DNA from 3 places in the Mesorhizobium sp. M1322 genome. Region 3 is predicted to be linked to each of the others. Evidence: riboswitches for the same ligand, from Rfam matches in the RefSeq annotation. Region 3 holds a riboswitch; each other region holds the start of a gene.
What was found. A riboswitch is a leader RNA that binds a small molecule or an ion and turns the genes downstream of it on or off. The one in region 3 is predicted to bind cobalamin.
Positions count from the first base shown of each region.

Region 1: it holds a riboswitch for cobalamin, as region 3 does, so the genes downstream of both, NKH12_RS17330 (CbtB domain-containing protein) here and metE (5-methyltetrahydropteroyltriglutamate--homocysteine S-methyltransferase) in region 3, are expected to answer to the same signal.
Region 2: it holds a riboswitch for cobalamin, as region 3 does, so the genes downstream of both, NKH12_RS17145 (DUF1636 family protein) here and metE (5-methyltetrahydropteroyltriglutamate--homocysteine S-methyltransferase) in region 3, are expected to answer to the same signal.

Region 1 is NZ_JAMYLP010000043.1:37,726-43,541, forward strand. It holds gene mgtE (magnesium transporter) at 1-44, shown strand, start outside; gene NKH12_RS17310 (MerR family transcriptional regulator) at 181-567, shown strand; gene NKH12_RS17315 (methyltransferase family protein) at 723-1,214, opposite strand; gene NKH12_RS17320 (acetyltransferase domain-containing protein) at 1,211-2,203, opposite strand; gene NKH12_RS17325 (aromatic ring-hydroxylating oxygenase subunit alpha) at 2,287-3,468, opposite strand; cobalamin riboswitch at 3,701-3,902, shown strand; gene NKH12_RS17330 (CbtB domain-containing protein) at 3,940-4,119, shown strand; gene NKH12_RS17335 (CbtA family protein) at 4,135-4,911, shown strand; gene cobU (bifunctional adenosylcobinamide kinase/adenosylcobinamide-phosphate guanylyltransferase) at 4,940-5,431, shown strand; gene cobO (cob(I)yrinic acid a,c-diamide adenosyltransferase) at 5,433-5,816, shown strand, end outside.
Region 2 is NZ_JAMYLP010000043.1:511-6,326, reverse strand. It holds gene NKH12_RS17170 (NADH-quinone oxidoreductase subunit D) at 1-871, opposite strand, end outside; gene NKH12_RS17165 (NADH-quinone oxidoreductase subunit C) at 881-1,483, opposite strand; gene NKH12_RS17160 (NuoB/complex I 20 kDa subunit family protein) at 1,489-2,070, opposite strand; gene NKH12_RS17155 (NADH-quinone oxidoreductase subunit A) at 2,061-2,426, opposite strand; gene NKH12_RS17150 (winged helix-turn-helix domain-containing protein) at 2,759-3,958, shown strand; cobalamin riboswitch at 3,988-4,191, shown strand; gene NKH12_RS17145 (DUF1636 family protein) at 4,229-4,663, shown strand; gene cobW (cobalamin biosynthesis protein CobW) at 4,660-5,712, shown strand; partial or broken gene NKH12_RS17135 (cobaltochelatase subunit CobN) at 5,731-5,816, shown strand, end outside.
Region 3 is NZ_JAMYLP010000014.1:27,520-33,335, forward strand. It holds partial or broken gene NKH12_RS08050 (MFS transporter) at 1-138, shown strand, start outside; gene NKH12_RS08055 (helix-turn-helix transcriptional regulator) at 351-1,184, shown strand; gene NKH12_RS08060 (hypothetical protein) at 1,501-1,632, opposite strand; cobalamin riboswitch at 2,306-2,506, shown strand; gene metE (5-methyltetrahydropteroyltriglutamate--homocysteine S-methyltransferase) at 2,602-4,938, shown strand; gene NKH12_RS08070 (FMN-binding negative transcriptional regulator) at 5,046-5,264, opposite strand; gene NKH12_RS08075 (dihydrodipicolinate synthase family protein) at 5,299-5,816, opposite strand, start outside.

The sequences.
Region 1 (5,816 bases), on a different contig from region 3:
TTGCCTTTCTCGGCCTCGCCACATGGTGGTTCGGCGTGCGCTGAGCGACCCTCTCAATTGACTTTTACGTAAATGCCATGCGAGATTTTGGAACTGCCTATCGGCCGATTCTGACACCCGTCTGGACGATTGCGAGGCCGCATGGTTGGAACTCGCAGCGTGGCCGGACATGGAGTGATGATGCGGGAATATTATTCGATCACCGAACTGACCCGCGAATTCGATGTTTCGACGCGGACGCTGCGCTTCTACGAGGACGAGGGGCTGGTGCAGCCGGTACGTCGCGGCCGTACGCGGCTGTTTCGCCCGTCGGACCGGCATCTCATCCGCCAGATCATGCGCGGCAAGAGGCTCGGCTTTTCGATCAACGAAATCCGCGAGATCATCCAGATGTACAAGGAGCCGCCTGGGGAGGTCGGTCAGCTCAACCTGATGATCAAGCGCATCGAGGAAAAGCGCGAGGATCTGCGCCAGAAGCGCCGCGACCTCGAAGAGACCTTGGCCGAGCTCGACCAGGCCGAGGAATCCTGTGTCGAGCGGTTGGTGGAGCTCGGCGTCAACACCTGAGCGGCCTTTTTGATAATTCTACTCTGGCGGCCAGCTATCGTGGTTTTCTGCGCTTCCGGTGCTCACGTACTCAAATGTACGCTCCGCTCCGGTTCTCGAAAAACACGCTATCTGACTCGCCAGAGCGAATTCTGAAACAGGCCTTGCCGCACGCCTCAAATCCAGCGCCGCACCCTTTTCGCGTAGTCTCGGTATTTCTTGCCGAATTTCGCCGTCAGAACTTTTTCCTCGCCCTCGATCGCCATTTTCTGCGTTGCGAAGGCGGCGATGATCGCCAGCGGCAGGAACCATACGATCCCCGAGATAAGGGCCACGCCGATCAGCAACAGCGTGTTGGCCAGATATATCGGGTTGCGGCTGACGGCGAAGGGGCCTGATGTTACCAGGTGATCCGGCACGGCGTTTGGGTGGAGCGCCGTCTTTGCCCGGATCATGGTGCGGATCGCCGTGAACCAGAGCGCGACGACGCCGAACAATGCCACCCAGCCGGCCGCGAACAGGATGTCGCCGAAAAGGCCGCCGATCCACGGCAGCGGATAGAACAAGCCAAGCGCGATGCTGATGGCTATGGCCGCAACATAGATAAGCGGCGGCCATGGTATGAGCCCCGGTTTCGGCTGCCCCGGTTTCAGTTGATGGTCGGTCATTGTGCTCCTCCCTCCATCAATGTGCTGTCGGCTTTGGCAGTGCAGGCGCCGGCGAGCTCGTCGAGATGTGCCTTCCATTCCGCAGCCTGGTCGTTGCGGTAGAGCCGATCAAGCGTGGCCTCGCCCTCGAGCGTATCGAGCATGCACACACAATAGCTGGAGCAGAACCCCGTGTCGCGCGATTGCTCGCACGATGTCTGGCATTCTTTCAAGAAGGTGACCTGCCTGGTCTCGACGGGTGCCGGCACCACTTGCGAAAGCAGCCAGACCGAGCCGATCAGCACCGGCTGGTGGATCAGATAGAAGGCGAGGCTGTGCCGGCCGATAAAGACCAGCGGGTTGGTCCAGCGGCCGGGCGTCAGGCCCGCCAGCCGCGTCAGCACGCCGGAAGCGGAGGCGAGTTTTGCCGCCGCGATACCCACAAGCACGGCGCCGAACCATGGAAACAGCGGGACATAGTCGTTGGAGCGCGGGTTGGTTGCCGACAGGCCGACCCACCACAGGGTCGGATCGTCAAAGATCTCGGACCTGAGGTAGAGCGGCGCGGTGATGACGAAAGCTGCGACAACAAGCATCAGCAGCGCCGGCAGCCGCAGAAAAGCCAGGCCGAGCAGGCTGGCGAGCGCGATCTCGTGCAGGATACCGAAGAAGATAAAACTGTCCGGCGTGGCAAACCTTGTGGCAGCCGATATGGCGAGCGCCGCCCCGGCGACCATGGCGAAGCGTTTCCAGAAGCCGTTCCAGCGGATCAGTTTGCCATGGGCGAGGAACAGGCTGACGCCGACCAGGAACAGGAAGGTCGAAGCGATACAGCGCGCGTAGAATTTCCACCAGCCGAAGGCGGTCAGGCCGGGATCGGTGTAGCCGAAGAATTCGAGATCCCAGGTGAAATGGTAGCTCGCCATGGCAAGCAAAGCGATGCCGCGGGCGACGTCGATGGCGATGATGCGCTTGGATCGGTCCTGAACGGTCGGCGTAGAAATGCTCATGGTCTCGCAATCTGATTCAGCACCGCAAGACGACTATCATGGTTGCCCCGGACAAAAGAAGGCGGGCCAAATCCCTTTGATGTTCAGGGCTTGGGTGAAAGCGTTGCATGCCGCTCGCGTACCCAGTTGTGGAAGCGAAGCAATTCATATTCCTCGGGCATCAGCACGCCGGCCTTGTGGCGCATCGAGCGCAGGCCTTTCTGGTTGATCTCGCAGATATCGGCGTCTTCCTCCAGCACTTGGCTGCCGAAAGCGACGATGTTGTCGATATCCGCCGTCGGGTCGGCGAGCGCTTCGGGAGAAAAAAGCCATTCGGCGGTCAGTTCGGTCTGCTCCGGTCCAAGCGGCACCAGCCGCACGGTTCTGACATAGTCGACATGGCCGACGATGAACATCGACGGCAGGTTGGTGGCATAGGTCTGCCCGGCGGAACGCTCGACTGAAGTCAGGTCGGAAAAGGCCGGGCCATGGACGCGCCCGTCGCGCGACCATGTCTCGGCTCCGGCCCGCAGGCCGCCGGAAAACTCCGGCGCGTCATTGTCGGCGTGACGGGCCCATTCGGGGTCGTCGTGCCGCCCCATCAGGCCGCGGCCATAGATCGGCACCAGCCTGGACAGGTCCTTGTGGACACCCGGGCAATGCAGGCACTCGTTGAAATTCTCCCAGAAGATCTTCCAGTTACAGTTCATCACCTTGCGCAGCACATGGCTGGTGACCAGTGTTTCCAGCGGCCAATTGGCGAGATTGCCGGATGTGGGATCGAACGATGTCTCGGCCGAACCGGCGGCGTCTTCCCTGAGATTGACGAAGACGAAACCGCGCCATACCGAAAGCGCCACGCGGTAGAGTGGATGATCGGCCTTGTCGAAGCCTTCAGGCAGCGATTTCGACGGCACGCGCACGAGATCGCCGCGCAGTGAATAGGACCAGGCGTGATAGGGGCAGGTGATGAGCCGCGCCTTCAGCCGTCCTTCGCTCTCCTGGCAAAGCTGCGAGCCGCGGTGCCGGCAGGTGTTGTGGAAGGCGCGAAGCACGCCGGTCTCGTCGCGCAGCACGACGGTCTCCTGCGTGCCGACACGGAACGTCCTGAACGCCAGCGGCTGGGCGAGGTCGGCCTCGCGGCAGACGAGCAGCCAGCTTCGATACCAGATGGCGTCGAGATCGCGCTGATATGCCTCGATGTCCCAGTAGGCCGATGACGGCAGCGTCGGTTCAAGTCGCGTCAAACCGTTATAGGAATCGCGCTTGCTCGGGCTGGGTTGCATGACCGACTTCCTGTGGTGCGCCAGCCGACACCCGGCCGCGAAAATTGTCAATCGCGGGACCGGCCGGCTGATCTGCCGATACGACGCATTCGCGCTGGTAGCTGGCGGAATTTGGTTTGCCGGGCGCGACGATTCTGCCTATAGTCGCAGCTGTCGTCGGTTCCGTTTTGGAACCGCGCATGATCCCGGAACCGGAATCGGTTCCGGAAAGGTCATGCGCAGAGTCTAAGTGTTAGAGCGTCCTTTGTGCGTCCATGCGGACGCACGGCGCTCTAAAGGGAATGCGGTGAGGGCAAAATTTGCCCAATGCCGTGGCTGCCCCCGCAACTGTGTGCGGTAGTCCTCTCCATATGCCACTGAAGATTTGTCTTCGGGAAGGTGGGGAAGGGCGCTGATCCGCGAGCCAGGAGACCTGCCGGCGACAGGAGAACTGACTTCTATGCCCTCGGGTGGAGGGCGAAAGGACAAGACATGAATACCGCTTCCGTCTCGCTCGGCACTTCCGTCTCCTCGCAGTCGCGCTTCGTGCAGCTGGCGCTTGCTGCATTGCTCGGCATTTTCGTGATGGGCTTTGTCGGCTTGTCGCATATCGATGCGGTCCACAATGCCGCTCACGACTATCGCCATTCGATGGCATTCCCCTGCCACTGACGAGGGGCTGACATCATGACACTGTTTCGCAACGTCGTATTCATCGCGGCGATCGCAGGGCTCGTGGCCGGCGTCGTTCTCGCCTGCATGCAGGCCTACGCCACGGTGCCGCTGATCCTCAAGGCGGAAGTTTACGAACAGGCCGGCGGTGGTCACACGCATGACCATGCCGTGACGCCGGCCGCGAAAGCCGGGGATACCAATGCCATGACCAGCGCGGCGCCAGCAGAGGCTGAAGCTGCCGCTCCGGAAGACGAAGGCTGGGCTCCGGCCGATGGCTTCGAGCGCTTCGCCTTCAACGTTGTTGCCAATGTCGTCACCGGCATCGGCCTTGCGCTGATCCTGGTCGCCGCTTCGGAGTTCGCCGGCGGCATCGGCAATTGGCGTCAGGGCGTGTTCTGGGGCCTTGCCGGCTTTGCCGTGTTCACGTTGGCTCCGAATCTTGGCCTGCCGCCCGAACTGCCGGCAATGCCGGCGGCCGATCTCACCCAGCGCCAGATCTGGTGGATGGCGACGGTGGTGGCGACGGCCGCCGGTCTCGGCCTGCTTGCCTTCCGCAAGTCGCTGCCGCTGGCGCTGCTTGCCGTGATGTTGATCGTGACGCCGCATATCGTCGGCGCGCCGCAGCCCGACAGGTTCGAGTCGCCGATCCCGGAAGGCCTGCACCACCAGTTCGTGGTGGCGGTGACGCTGACCAATCTGGTGTTCTGGCTGGTGCTCGGCGCCGTCGTCGGCGTGGTGCGTGGCCGCTTGACCGGCACCGCGACCGGCCTGCGCGACAGCTTTGCCTGATCCCGCTGCTCCCGGCGGGAGGCTGACCATGGTGATCGGCGGTGCGCGCGCCGGAAAGAGCGCGCATGCCGAAAGGCTGGCGACGGCTTATCCGGCGCCGTGGGCCTATATCGCCACGGCGCAAGCCTATGATAACGAGATGCGCGAGCGTATCGCGCTGCACCGGTCGCGGCGCAGCGAGGGCTGGACGACCATCGATGCGCCGCTCGATCTCGTCGGCGCGATCGAGGCGCTGCCTGCCGACCGGCCCGTCCTGATCGACTGCCTGACTTTGTGGCTGACCAACCATATGCTGGCCGAAGATGACGTTGAGGCTGAATGCCGAGGGCTGGTGGATGTGCTGTCACGACCGCGCGGGCCGTGGTTTGTGGTTTCCAACGAGGTTGGCCAGGGCATCGTGCCGGACAATGCGCTCGCCCGCCGGTTTCGCGATGCCGCCGGCCGGCTCAACCAGCAAGTCGCGGCAGTGTCCGATACGGTGCTGCTCATGGTGGCGGGACTGCCGCTCAAGGCGAAATGACATGGCTGATACTATCGATCCCAAGGACGAAGAACGCCACCGCGCCAAGATGGCCAAACGCAAAGCGGTGCAGGACGCCGAGGTCGCGGCAAAGACGGTCGAAAAGGGACTGCTGATCGTCAACACCGGCCCTGGCAAGGGCAAGACCACTGCCGCCTTCGGGCTGGCGCTGAGGATGCTAGGTTACGGCAGGCGCGTCGGCGTCGTCCAGTTCATCAAGGGCAAATGGCACACCGGCGAGAAGGACGCTTTTGCCGCTTTCGGCGATCGGGTCGTCTGGCACACAATGGGCGAGGGTTTCACCTGGGAGACGCAGGATCTGAAGCGCGACATCGCTGCCGCCGAAGCCGCCTGGGCCAAGGCGCTTGAGCTGATGGCCGATCCA
Region 2 (5,816 bases), on a different contig from region 3:
TCGACACCGGACCCGTGCCCTCCTTGCCGAGCAGCAGGTCGACGCACTGGCGCATGATTTTCGCCGACTGGCGCATTTCTTCCATGCGCACGAGGTAACGGTCGAAGCAGTCGCCGTTCTTGCCGATCGGAATGTCGAAATCCATCTCGGCATAGCATTCGTAAGGCTGCGATTTGCGCAGATCCCAGGCGACGCCGGAGCCGCGCACCATGACGCCCGAAAAGCCCCAGGCCCAGGCGTCGGCCAGCGAGACGGTGCCGATGTCGACATTGCGCTGCTTGAAGATGCGGTTGCCGGTGAGCAATGCGTCGAGATCGTCGACCGATTTCAGGAATGGGTCGATCCACTTGCCGATATCCTCGACCAGCTGCTGCGGCAGGTCCTGGTGGACGCCGCCGGGCCGAAAATAGGCCGCATGCATGCGCGAGCCGCTGGCCCGCTCATAGAACACCATTAGTTTTTCGCGCTCGACGAAGCCCCACAGAGGCGGCGTCAGCGCGCCGACATCCATCGCCTGCGTCGTCACATTGAGAATGTGCGACATGATGCGGCCGATCTCGCAATAGAGCACGCGGATCAGCTGGCCGCGCTTCGGCACCTCGATCCCAAGCAGCCGCTCTGCGGCCAGCGCGAAGGCATGCTCCTGGTTCATCGGCGCGCAGTAATCGAGACGGTCGAGATAAGGCACCGCCTGCAGATAGGTTTTGGCTTCGATCAGCTTTTCAGTGCCGCGATGCAACAGCCCGATATGCGGATCGACGCGATCGACGACTTCGCCGTCCAACTCAAGAACCAGCCTCAAAACACCATGCGCTGCAGGGTGTTGAGGTCCAAAGTTGATGTTAAAATTACGGACGGAGGTCTCAGCCATTCTGGCGTCTCAATTCGTCTTGGCTTTCTCGTCGCCTGGAAGGACGTAATCCGTCCCCTCCCAAGGGCTGAGAAAATCGAAATTGCGGAATTCCTGCTTGAGCTCGACCGGCTCGTAGATGACCCGCTTGGCCTCGTCGTCGTAGCGCACCTCGACGAAACCGGTCAGCGGGAAATCCTTGCGCAGCGGATGACCCTCGAAGCCGTAATCAGTAAGAATCCGCCGCAGGTCGGGATGGCCCGAAAACAGCACTCCATAGAGATCGTAGGTTTCGCGTTCGAACCAGTCGGCGCCGGGATAAACGCCGGTGATCGACGGCACCACCGTCTCCTCGTCGGCCTGGACCTTGATGCGTATGCGAATATTCTGCTTCGGCGACAGCAGGTGATAGACGACGTCGAAGCGCTTGGCCCGCGATGGATAATCGGCGCCGCAGACGTCGATGATCGAGATGAACTGGCATTTTGGATCGTCGCGCAGGAAGCTCACCACCTCGATCAGATCGTGCGGCTCGACCGAGATGGTGAGTTCGCCATAGGCAAACACCGCATCGCCGATCCGGCCGCTCAGCTTCTCGCCGAGATAGGTCGAGAGTTCATTCAGGCTCATCATCCCGCTCACCGCTCGATCGTGCCGGTGCGGCGGATCTTCTTTTGCAACAGAAGGATGCCGTAGAGCAGCGCTTCCGCACTCGGCGGACAGCCGGGCACGTAGATGTCGACGGGCACGACGCGATCGCAGCCGCGCACCACCGAATAGGAATAGTGATAGTAGCCGCCGCCATTGGCGCAGGAGCCCATCGAGATGACGTAGCGCGGCTCCGGCATCTGATCGTAGACCTTGCGCAGCGCCGGCGCCATCTTGTTGGTCAGCGTACCGGCGACGATCATGATGTCGGACTGGCGCGGAGACGCGCGAGGAGCAACACCGAACCTCTCCGAGTCATAGCGCGGCATCGAGGTGTGGATCATTTCGACCGCGCAGCAGGCGAGACCGAAAGTCATGAACATCAGCGAGCCGCTGCGGGCCCAGGTGATCAGCGCCTCGGTTGAGGTGACGAGAAAACCCTTGTCGGCCAGTTCGTTGTTGATCTCGAGGAAGAATGGATCATTCGCCCCCACCGGCTTTCCGGTGCTGGGATCGAGAATGCCCTTCGGCTTCGGCGCGACGAGCGTGCCGGAATTGTCGCTCAATCCCATTCCAGCGCTCCTTTCTTCCATTCATAGGCAAAGCCGATGGTCAGCACCGCCAGAAACACCATCATCGACCAGAATCCGAGCATGCCGATCTGGCTGAAAGACACTGCCCACGGAAACAGGAAGGCCACTTCCAGATCGAAGATGATGAACAGGATCGACACCAGATAGAAGCGGATGTCGAACTTCATGCGGGCGTCGTCGAACGAGTTGAAGCCGCATTCATAGGCGGAAAGCTTTTCCGGATCTGGGTTGCGGTAGGCCACCAGGAAGGGTGCGGCAAGCAGCGCCAGGCCGACAACCAGCGCCACGCCGATGAACAGGACGATGGGCAGGTACGAACTCAACAATGCGTTCATGCTGCAGCTTTCCGTTGGCGGCCAATCCACTCTGATTACAGCACCGGACCCACTTGCGGAAGCGTGACAGTTTAACCACTGAACCGTTTTAGGAGGCTCTATGCTGCAACGCGGCGAGGGTTAGCGCAGCGCTTTCGGCGAAGCAAGTCAAACCTTGTTCAAAACACGGTGCTGGACGGCATATGCGGATAAACTGGTCCGATCTGCTCCTGTTTGATTTCCTTCACTTTACTCCACTTTTCTCTCCTGACATAGATGCCGCCAAAACCCTGCTAGCATGGCCGGAATCATCGTCCCAACCTTTGGCCGAACGCCAACAGAGTGCCGTCTGCATGAAGGAAAAAATCTCGCTCGCCATGGCCCGGCGCATCGCGCTTGCCGCACAGGGGTTTGCCGATCCTCGCCCTAACAGCACGCCTGATCGCCGCCATCTGGCCCGTGTGCTTGGGCGTACCGGCCTGCTGCAGATCGATTCCGTCAGTGCGGTGGTGCGCGCCCATTATATGCCGCTCTATTCGCGGCTTGGCCCCTACCCGCTTGCGCTGCTCGACAACGCCGCCGTGACGCGCAAGCGCAAAGTCTTCGAATATTGGGCGCATGAGGCCTCCTTTCTGCCGGTCGAGACCTATCCACTGATGCGCTGGCGCATGGAGCGGGCCGAGCGCGGCGAGGAAATGTATAACGGCCTGGCCAAGTGGGGCCGCGAACGCGCCGCTTACATTGAAGACATTTATCGCGAGGTCGTTCAACGCGGCCCGATCGCCGCTTCCGCCCTGGAAGGCCAGAAAGGCTCGGGCGGCTGGTGGGGTTGGAGCGATGCCAAGCACGCTTTCGAATGGCTGTTCTGGGCCGGCCGCATCACCACGGCGTCGCGTCGTGGCTTCGAGCGGCTCTACGATCTGCCGGAGCGCGTGCTGCCACCGGCGATACTTGCCCTGCCGGTGCCCTCCCCTGAGGATGCGCACCGCGAATTGCTGCGCATCTCCGCCCGCGCCCACGGCGTCGCGACAGCGGGCGACCTGCGCGACTATTTCCGTCTTTCTCCCGCCGACATCAAGGGCCGCATTGAGGAACTGGTCGAGGCAGGCGACCTTTTGCCGGTTCGCGTCGAAGGCTGGGACAAGCCTGCCTATCTTCACAAGGACGCCCGTTTTCCGCGCAAGATCGAGGCGCGCGCCTTGCTTGCGCCGTTCGATCCGGTCGTCTTCGAGCGAGCGCGCACGGAAAGACTGTTCGACTTCCGCTATCGCATCGAGATCTACACCCCGGCCGAAAAACGCCAATACGGCTATTATGTGCTGCCGTTCCTGCTCGGCGACAGGATCGTGGCACGCATCGACCTCAAAGCAGACCGGCCTGCAAGCGTGCTGCGTGTCCATGCCGCCTATGCCGAGCCCGGCGCCCCGCCGCAAACCGCCGCCGAACTCTTCGAGGAGTTGAAGCTGATGCAGGGCTGGCTCGGGCTGGAACGCATCGAGGTGACGCCTGCGGGGGATCTTGGTTCGGCTCTCGCCAATATCGCCGCGCCGTAGACGTGCGTTGACACGACTGCCTCCACAAGCCTAAATCCGCTTCAGACGGTCTCCTCTCGGCAAAGGGAGGAGCCAAGAGGGAATGCGGTGCGAAATTCCGATTTCAAATCCGCGGCTGTCCCCGCAACTGTAAGCGACGAGCCAAGGCCGAAAACCACTGGGACGTTCCCGGGAAGGCGGCACCAAGGCGATGACCCGCGAGCCAGGAGACCTGCCGTCAGGACATAAGAATCCGATCGCCTGGCGGGTTTTCCGGGCAAGGAGCCTGATTTGGAACGCGACAGCAGTTTTTCGGCTGAGACAGCGGGCGCATTGTTCGGCGATAGTGAAGCCTTGGCCGGCGTCACCGTGATCGTCTGCGCCTCCTGCCGCGATGAGACCGGCTCCGACGCCCATCCCCGCGCCGGCGAACTGCTTGCCGAAGACACGCGCCGCGCTGTATCAGGCGAAAATATCCGTATCCGCACCGTCGAATGCCTCGGCAACTGCAAGCGCCGGCTGAGCGCCGCGATCCTGCGCGACGGCTGCTGGAGCTATGTCTTCGGCGACCTGACCGCGACAAGCGGCGCCGATCTCGTAGCTGGCGCAAAGCTCTTCGCCACCTCGAAGGACGGCCTCATTCCATGGCGCGGCCGCCCCGATTGCCTGAAGCGCGGCCTCGTCGCCCGCATCCCTCCCCTCGACCTTTTGAAGGACCAGATATGACCGCCCCAGAGTCGTCCGCTAACGTCTCCCGCGTGCCCTGCACCGTCGTCACCGGTTTTCTCGGCGCCGGCAAGACGACGCTGATCCGCCATCTGCTCGAAAACGCCGGGGGCAAGCGGCTGGCCATCATCGTCAATGAGTTCGGCGACATCGGCATCGACGGCGAGATTCTGAAGGGCTGCGGCATCGACACCTGCCCCGAGGAAAACATCGTCGAGCTGGCCAATGGCTGCATCTGCTGCACCGTCGCAGACGACTTCGTCCCGGCGCTGGATCAAATCCTTTCACTGACGCCAAAGGTCGATCATATCCTGATCGAAACTTCCGGCCTCGCTTTGCCGAAGCCGCTGGTCCAGGCCTTCCAGTGGCCGTCGGTGAAGAGCCGGGTGACGGTCGACGGCGTCATCGCTGTGGTCGACGGACCGGCGCTGGCTGATGGCCGCGTCGCCAACGACATGGACGCCCTGCAGGCGCAGCGCGCGCAGGACGAGACGCTCGACCACGACGATCCGGTCGAGGAGGTGTTCGAGGACCAGCTCGCCTGCGCCGACCTGATCATATTGTCGAAGAGCGACTTGATGGACGCCGCTGGCTCAGCCCGCGCCAATGCCATCATCGGCGAGCACACCGCGCGCGCCGTCAAGATCGTACCGACCTCGCAGGGTAAGGTCGATCCGTCTGTGCTGCTCGGCCTCGGCCTTGCCGTCGAGGACGACATCGAGAACCGCAAGACCCACCACGACGACGAGCTCGACCACGAGCATGACGATTTCGACTCATTCGTCATCGACATTCCGTCGATCGCCAATCCCGATGAGCTGGCTTTGCGCGTCGCCACCGCAGCGGAGGAAGAAAACGTGCTGCGCGTAAAAGGGTTCGTCGAAGTCGGCGGCAAGCCGATGCGGCTCTTGCTGCAGGCTGTCGGCTCGCGCGTCAATCACTATTACGACCGCGCCTGGACCGCTGAAGATGACCGCCGCTCGCGCCTCGTCGTCATCGGTCTGAAAGGGCTGAACCGCCCGGCAATCGAGCGCATTCTCGCCGGCTGACCTCAGGCACGAGCCGCGATGCACATACTCACCACAACATCCGCCTCGCTCGACGATCTCGCCGAGCCTGTCGATCTCAGGCAGACGCCTGCAGATGTCGTGGC
Region 3 (5,816 bases):
TTCTGCGTCAGCCGGATTTTGAAACGCTCAATCTGGATTCCGACCAACAAGTTCAGCGAACCGACGCTGCAACTTGACCTGCGGCCACGAAGCGGTCCGATCATGGTGATGGTCGACTATCGTGTCGATCAGAGAGATCCAGACTCGCCCACAATAATTATCTGAATTTCAGCAGTAATTTTTGATCGCCCATTCGTGCTGTGTACCAGCCCTGTGTCTTGCGCAAGTGGTCACGAACGGCTGCCGGAGCCTCGAAGACGCCCTAAAAACACATGCTGCGATTTTTGAACACGCTTGACGTGTTAGATTAATTCATCCACAATGCGTGTGTTGAACACGCGAGGTGAGTTATGAACATGAAAGAGCTTAGGGTTCGACTGGGCATGACTCAAAAAGATTTGGCAGAGCAGATGGCAACGACGCAACAGACTGTGGCCCGTTGGGAAACAGGCAAAACGCAGTTGAACGTCGAGCAGATCAAGGACCTTTGTCTCACGTTGAAATGCACGGTCGAGGAGCTGCTGGGCTGGAAGATTGATGTCGAGGAGTGGCGCACGAGCCCGTTTGCAATTGCCGATGCCGAAACGCGATACGGCACGCTCAGAATCAAGACGACTGTTGGCAGCCGCCAATATCCTATCGATGAAAAGGCGCGTGAATCGATTTTACGTCAGTTGAAGGAACTTCATAATCTTCGTAGAAATAACACAAGCAGGCCATGGCTGTATTGTTGGAGCCTTGACAACAAAATACTCTTGATAAATCCGCAATATGTCCGCACCATTGAGCTTATCGGTGACGATGTAGAGGAGATGCCAGAGTATTATCATCCAGAAATCTATCGGGCTTTGGATGACTGGGATAAGGGTGAGGTTTCAGGAAAGCTGAAGAAAGAATGCGATGCCATCATCGCAGAGATGGGTGATCAGGAAGCCGTGCGCATGGCCTCCTATGTTCGCGTCACATATGACGACGGAGAAGATGAGTGGAACTTCTTGGATGAAGAAACCGCTACGACTTTCTTCGGATTGGAAGCTGCGACCTTTGACGTTCCCCAGTGTAGTTTCGCCGAAGTGGAGGAAGAAGGTTACTACCGAGCGCGATACGCCAACCTTGATCGCGTCGCGGTGATGGAGGTTCCAAGCGACCGTTATCACAGATTGACCGCGCCCGAGGAAGCTTAGAACCATCCACGAAGGGCGCATGTTACATCTCGACCTTGCGTGGTGCGTTTTCAATACGAGATGACGTTAAGCGTAGGTAGTGGCAGGTAAGAGTGCTCGACCAGAAGCTCAACTGCCTCCTCAATATCGCTGCCGATGTGCCGCAGGACACGTCCACGGGAGCGTGGATAGGCGTGAACTTCCTGCACTCCACGGTCCGCTCTCCCATCGCCGGTGTGTGCCCGACGCCATCTTGTGGACGAGCTTGGCCGCCTGCACCCGGTTGTATTCCGGCTTGCGGTCCGCCTGGGGGTCCGCCGCGATGGCTATCTCCATGTCAATCGGCGCCGAACTTTGACTGCCCGCTGCTTTTGATGAATTTGGCGAGGTCCCGCGCATAATCACTCTTGGTCTTCTCCTTGAGGCCCTGTGTCGCGAACTTGTGGTCCAGCAGGGCAAACAGGTCCAAGTCCCCCTCCGCCCGTGGCGCTGGCTTGCCCTCACCGCCCTCGGCTTCATTGGGGAACCGCTTCTGCGCGCTGCACCGTGGCGATTGTCCGCCCAAGACGCATCACAAGATCGAACGCCAAACCGTGCGCGTGCACGACGATTTGCCGCTCAGGCCTCATTTGGACAGGACTTGAGCTGGCCCGGTGGTTTGAGCCGGGTTACCTTGAGCCTGGGCTGCGAACAAGCAGTTCGAGACATTGGCCTCGATCACTTCGCAACACGCCGCTGCGCCTGGCCTCGGTGTGCTCCCCTCGAAATCGTTGTGTCATATCCCCGAGGGCATCACGGCCAACAGCTTCCACATGGGCAACAGCCTCGCCATTGAGCCGAATATGGTCGCGAGCAGATCACCAACGAAGCGGTCGGAACCTCGGAGCCGAAGTTCGACGCCGAGGTGGTTCGCATGATGCGCTAGCAGCACCACGGCGCTTGCCGGTATGTTTGCTGCCGGCAGCCGACGGACTCCTATCCTCCTGGACAAGGGCGCCGTGCGTCGTTGCTTTGATTTACCGGCCGCTCAAGGCTTCCACAGTTTTCGCTTTCGAGGCGACCTTTGGAATATGCCAACGGAAATTTAACATAACGACATAAACATTTCTTTATGCGGCGTTGACAAAGAAGCGAACTGCTGTAATTGTCTCCCGCGTCGTGGTTCTCCGTACGGCGCTGCCGCAGCGGAGCTAAGAGGGAAGCCGGTGCGATGCCGGCGCTGCCCCCGCAACTGTTAGCGGCGAGCCAACCCCACTCATGTCACTGAGGCGAATAGCCTTGGGAAGACGGGTAGAGGCTACGACCCCGCGAGCCAGGAGACCTGCCACGGCGAATTACGTCCACGGGCGGGGTGTCTCGGTGGCCGCTGCAGCCTGGCGTTCGTGCCGGCCTGCTAGCGCCTTCCTTGTCACCGACGCCCCAACCATCGGGGTCTGGCATGACTGTCTCTCAGCAAATTCCTGTAGCAACGCTCGGCGTGCCCCGCTTCGGTCGTCGGCGAGAACTGAAATTCGCGCTTGAAAGCTACTGGTCCGGAAAATCGTCCGCTGCCGACCTTCTCACGACCGCGAAGGCGCTCCGTGCCGCTAGCTGGGAGGAGCAGCACGATCGCGGCGTGTCGAAAATCCCGTCGAACGACTTCTCGCTCTACGACCATGTGCTCGACACCGCAGCCATGGTCGGCGCCGTTCCATCCCGTTACGGCTGGAATAGCGGCGAGGTTCCACTTGACATCTACTTCGCAATGGCGCGGGGCAACCAGGGTCAGACGGAGGATTGTCGACACGCTGGTCACCAGCAGGCGGCTCATCGGTCTGATGTAACCGCGATGGAAATGACCAAGTGGTTTGACACCAACTATCACTACATTGTGCCGGAACTCAACGATGATCAGACGTTCGCCCTCTCGTCGACGAAACCGGTCGACTACTTCATCGAGGCTAAAGCTCTCGGCGTTCACACACGCCCAGTCATCCTTGGACCGATCACCTTCCTCAAGCTGGCGAAATCGCCTGCCGAAGGATTCGATCCCATCGCGCTGCTGCCGCGGCTGCTGCCCGTCTACGAGCAACTCCTGCAGAGGCTGAAGCTGTCTGGAGCCGACTGGGTGCAGATCGATGAGCCAGCGCTTGTCCTCGATCTGAACCCGAACGAACGAGCTGCGTTCGAATTCGCCTATGGCCAGCTGTCGAAAGCCGCGCCCGAGCTGAAGATCATGCTGGCTACCTATTTCGGGCCGCTGGGAGACAATCTCGAAACCGCGGTTTCTCTGCCCCTGGCCGGGCTGCATATTGATCTCGTGCGCGCTCCCGAGCAGCTGGAAACGGTGGGTCGGCTCGCACCGAAGGATCTGGTGCTCTCGCTTGGCTTGATCGATGGCCGCAACGTCTGGCGTGCGAACCTGCCCGCCATTCTCGACCGCATCAAACCGATCGTCGCCGGCTGGCCCTTGGACCGCGTCGAGATCGCGCCTTCTTGCTCGATGCTGCATGTGCCGATCGACCTCCGCATGGAGACGGAACTCGACGCGGAGATCAGGTCGTGGCTCGCCTTCGCGGCCCAGAAGACCGACGAGTTGGTGTTGCTTGCCCGGGCCCTGTCCCAAGGCAGGGATGCGGTGGCAGGCGCGTTGAAAGCGTCTGCCGAGGCTGCCGCCACTCGCGTGACATCCACGAAGATCCATGACCCGCTGGTTGAGGGGCGGATCGCCAGCATTGACGACAGCATGAAGCGACGAGAGAGCGCTTTTGCCGAGCGCTCCAGAGTCCAGGCCGGCACGCTCGGGCTGCCGCCGTTCCCGACGACGACCATCGGGTCCTTCCCGCAGACGCCGCAGGTACGCAGGGCGCGGGCCGCTCATGCGAAGGGCCAGCTGAGCTATGTCGACTACGAGACCTTCCTGAAGAAGGAGATCGAGGCTGCAATTCGCTGGCAGGAAGAGATCGGGCTGGACGTGCTGGTGCACGGTGAGTTCGAACGAAACGACATGGTACAGCATTTCGGCGAGCAGCTGTCCGGCTTCGCCTTCACCCAGCATGCCTGGGTGCAGAGCTATGGGTCGCGTTACGTGCGCCCCCCCATCATCTTCGGCGACGTATCGAGGCCCAAGCCGATGACGCTGCGCTGGTGGCAATTCGCCCAGTCGCTTACGGAAAACCCTGTGAAGGGAATGCTCACAGGCCCGGTGACCATTCTCAACTGGTCTTTTGTTCGCGACGACGTACCCCGCTCCGAAGCATGCCGCCAGATCGCGCTCGCCATCCGCGACGAGGTGACGGATCTCGAATGGTCCGGCGCAAGGATGATCCAGATCGATGAGGCCGCGTTTCGCGAAGGATTGCCACTGCGCCAGTCTGATTGGAACGACTATCTCAACTGGGCTGTCGAATGCTTCCGGATCGCTTCAACGGGTGTAAAGGACGCGACTCAAATCCATACCCACATGTGCTACTCGGAGTTCAACGAGATCATCGACGCGATCGCTGAAATGGATGCGGATGTCATTTCGATTGAGACGTCGCGCTCGAAGATGGAACTGCTGGACGCCTTCACGAGCTCCAAATATCCGAACGAAATCGGTCCCGGAGTCTACGACATTCACTCACCACGCGTCCCGGAAGTCGGCGAGATTTCGGATCTCGTCATGCTTGCCCGCGAGCGACTGTCGGATTCCCAACTGTGGGTAAACCCGGACTGTGGCCTCAAAACACGCAAATGGGAGGAGGTCCGCCCTGCCCTGATGAACATGGTCGATGCAGCACGTGCGCTCCGGTAGAAAGTGTAGGCCGGAGGGTTTCCTGGTTGCTCACCATGTGGTGAGTGACCGGCTGCCGCATGTCGGCCGTGAATGTGCCAAAACGCGATCACATCTTTTGAAATAAGTCACTCGAGCGAGAATGTGCACTTTCCTTCGGCACGTGTATTAATCGCGCAGGAGTAAAGGGTACCGTTTTCTCCCTGTGACGTGTCGAGTTCGAAGGGGATGTGATTGGCGTCGAGACCGCTCCGGCCATGGGTTATCAGCATGCCAAGTGCACTGTTCTCGATCAGTTCGTAGCGGACTTCTCGGCTCGGTTCATCGAAATGCGCGGGTACATACATGGCAGGTTCCTTCGCTGGCCGCCGGGTTCGCTATTCACCGGTTGACATCCGATGGCAAGCGTTCCAACGCGGCGGCGATCTGGCGCTTCGCTGCTGAGGGCAGAGGCAGGATGGGACGCGGGGGGTCGGCACGGCAAATGTCGAGCAATTCGGCAAGTGCATAGACGACGCGAAGGCTCGAGAACTCCTTGAAGAGGCTCCAGAGCGGCGCAAGCGCGGCATCGATCCGTCGCGCTTCGGCCGCATCGCCCTGCTGCGCCGCTGTGACGATCTTTGTGCAGACCTCGGGCAGGATGCCCGCGAGGACGCTGTACCATGTGTCAGCGCCAGCGATCATGGCCTCTGCAGCGTTCCAGTCGCCGCTGTAGCCGATCGAGAACCCTTCCGGCACAGTGCGCCTCTGGTCGGCCAGATGGCTCTTGATCGCATCGCCCTTGTCTGTCGGATTCTTGATAGCGACAATCCCACCCACCTTTGCCAGGCGGCTGACGAGTGCTGGGGTGAAATGGAAATGCGTCGTTCCTGGATTGTCGTAGACGACGATCGGCAGGC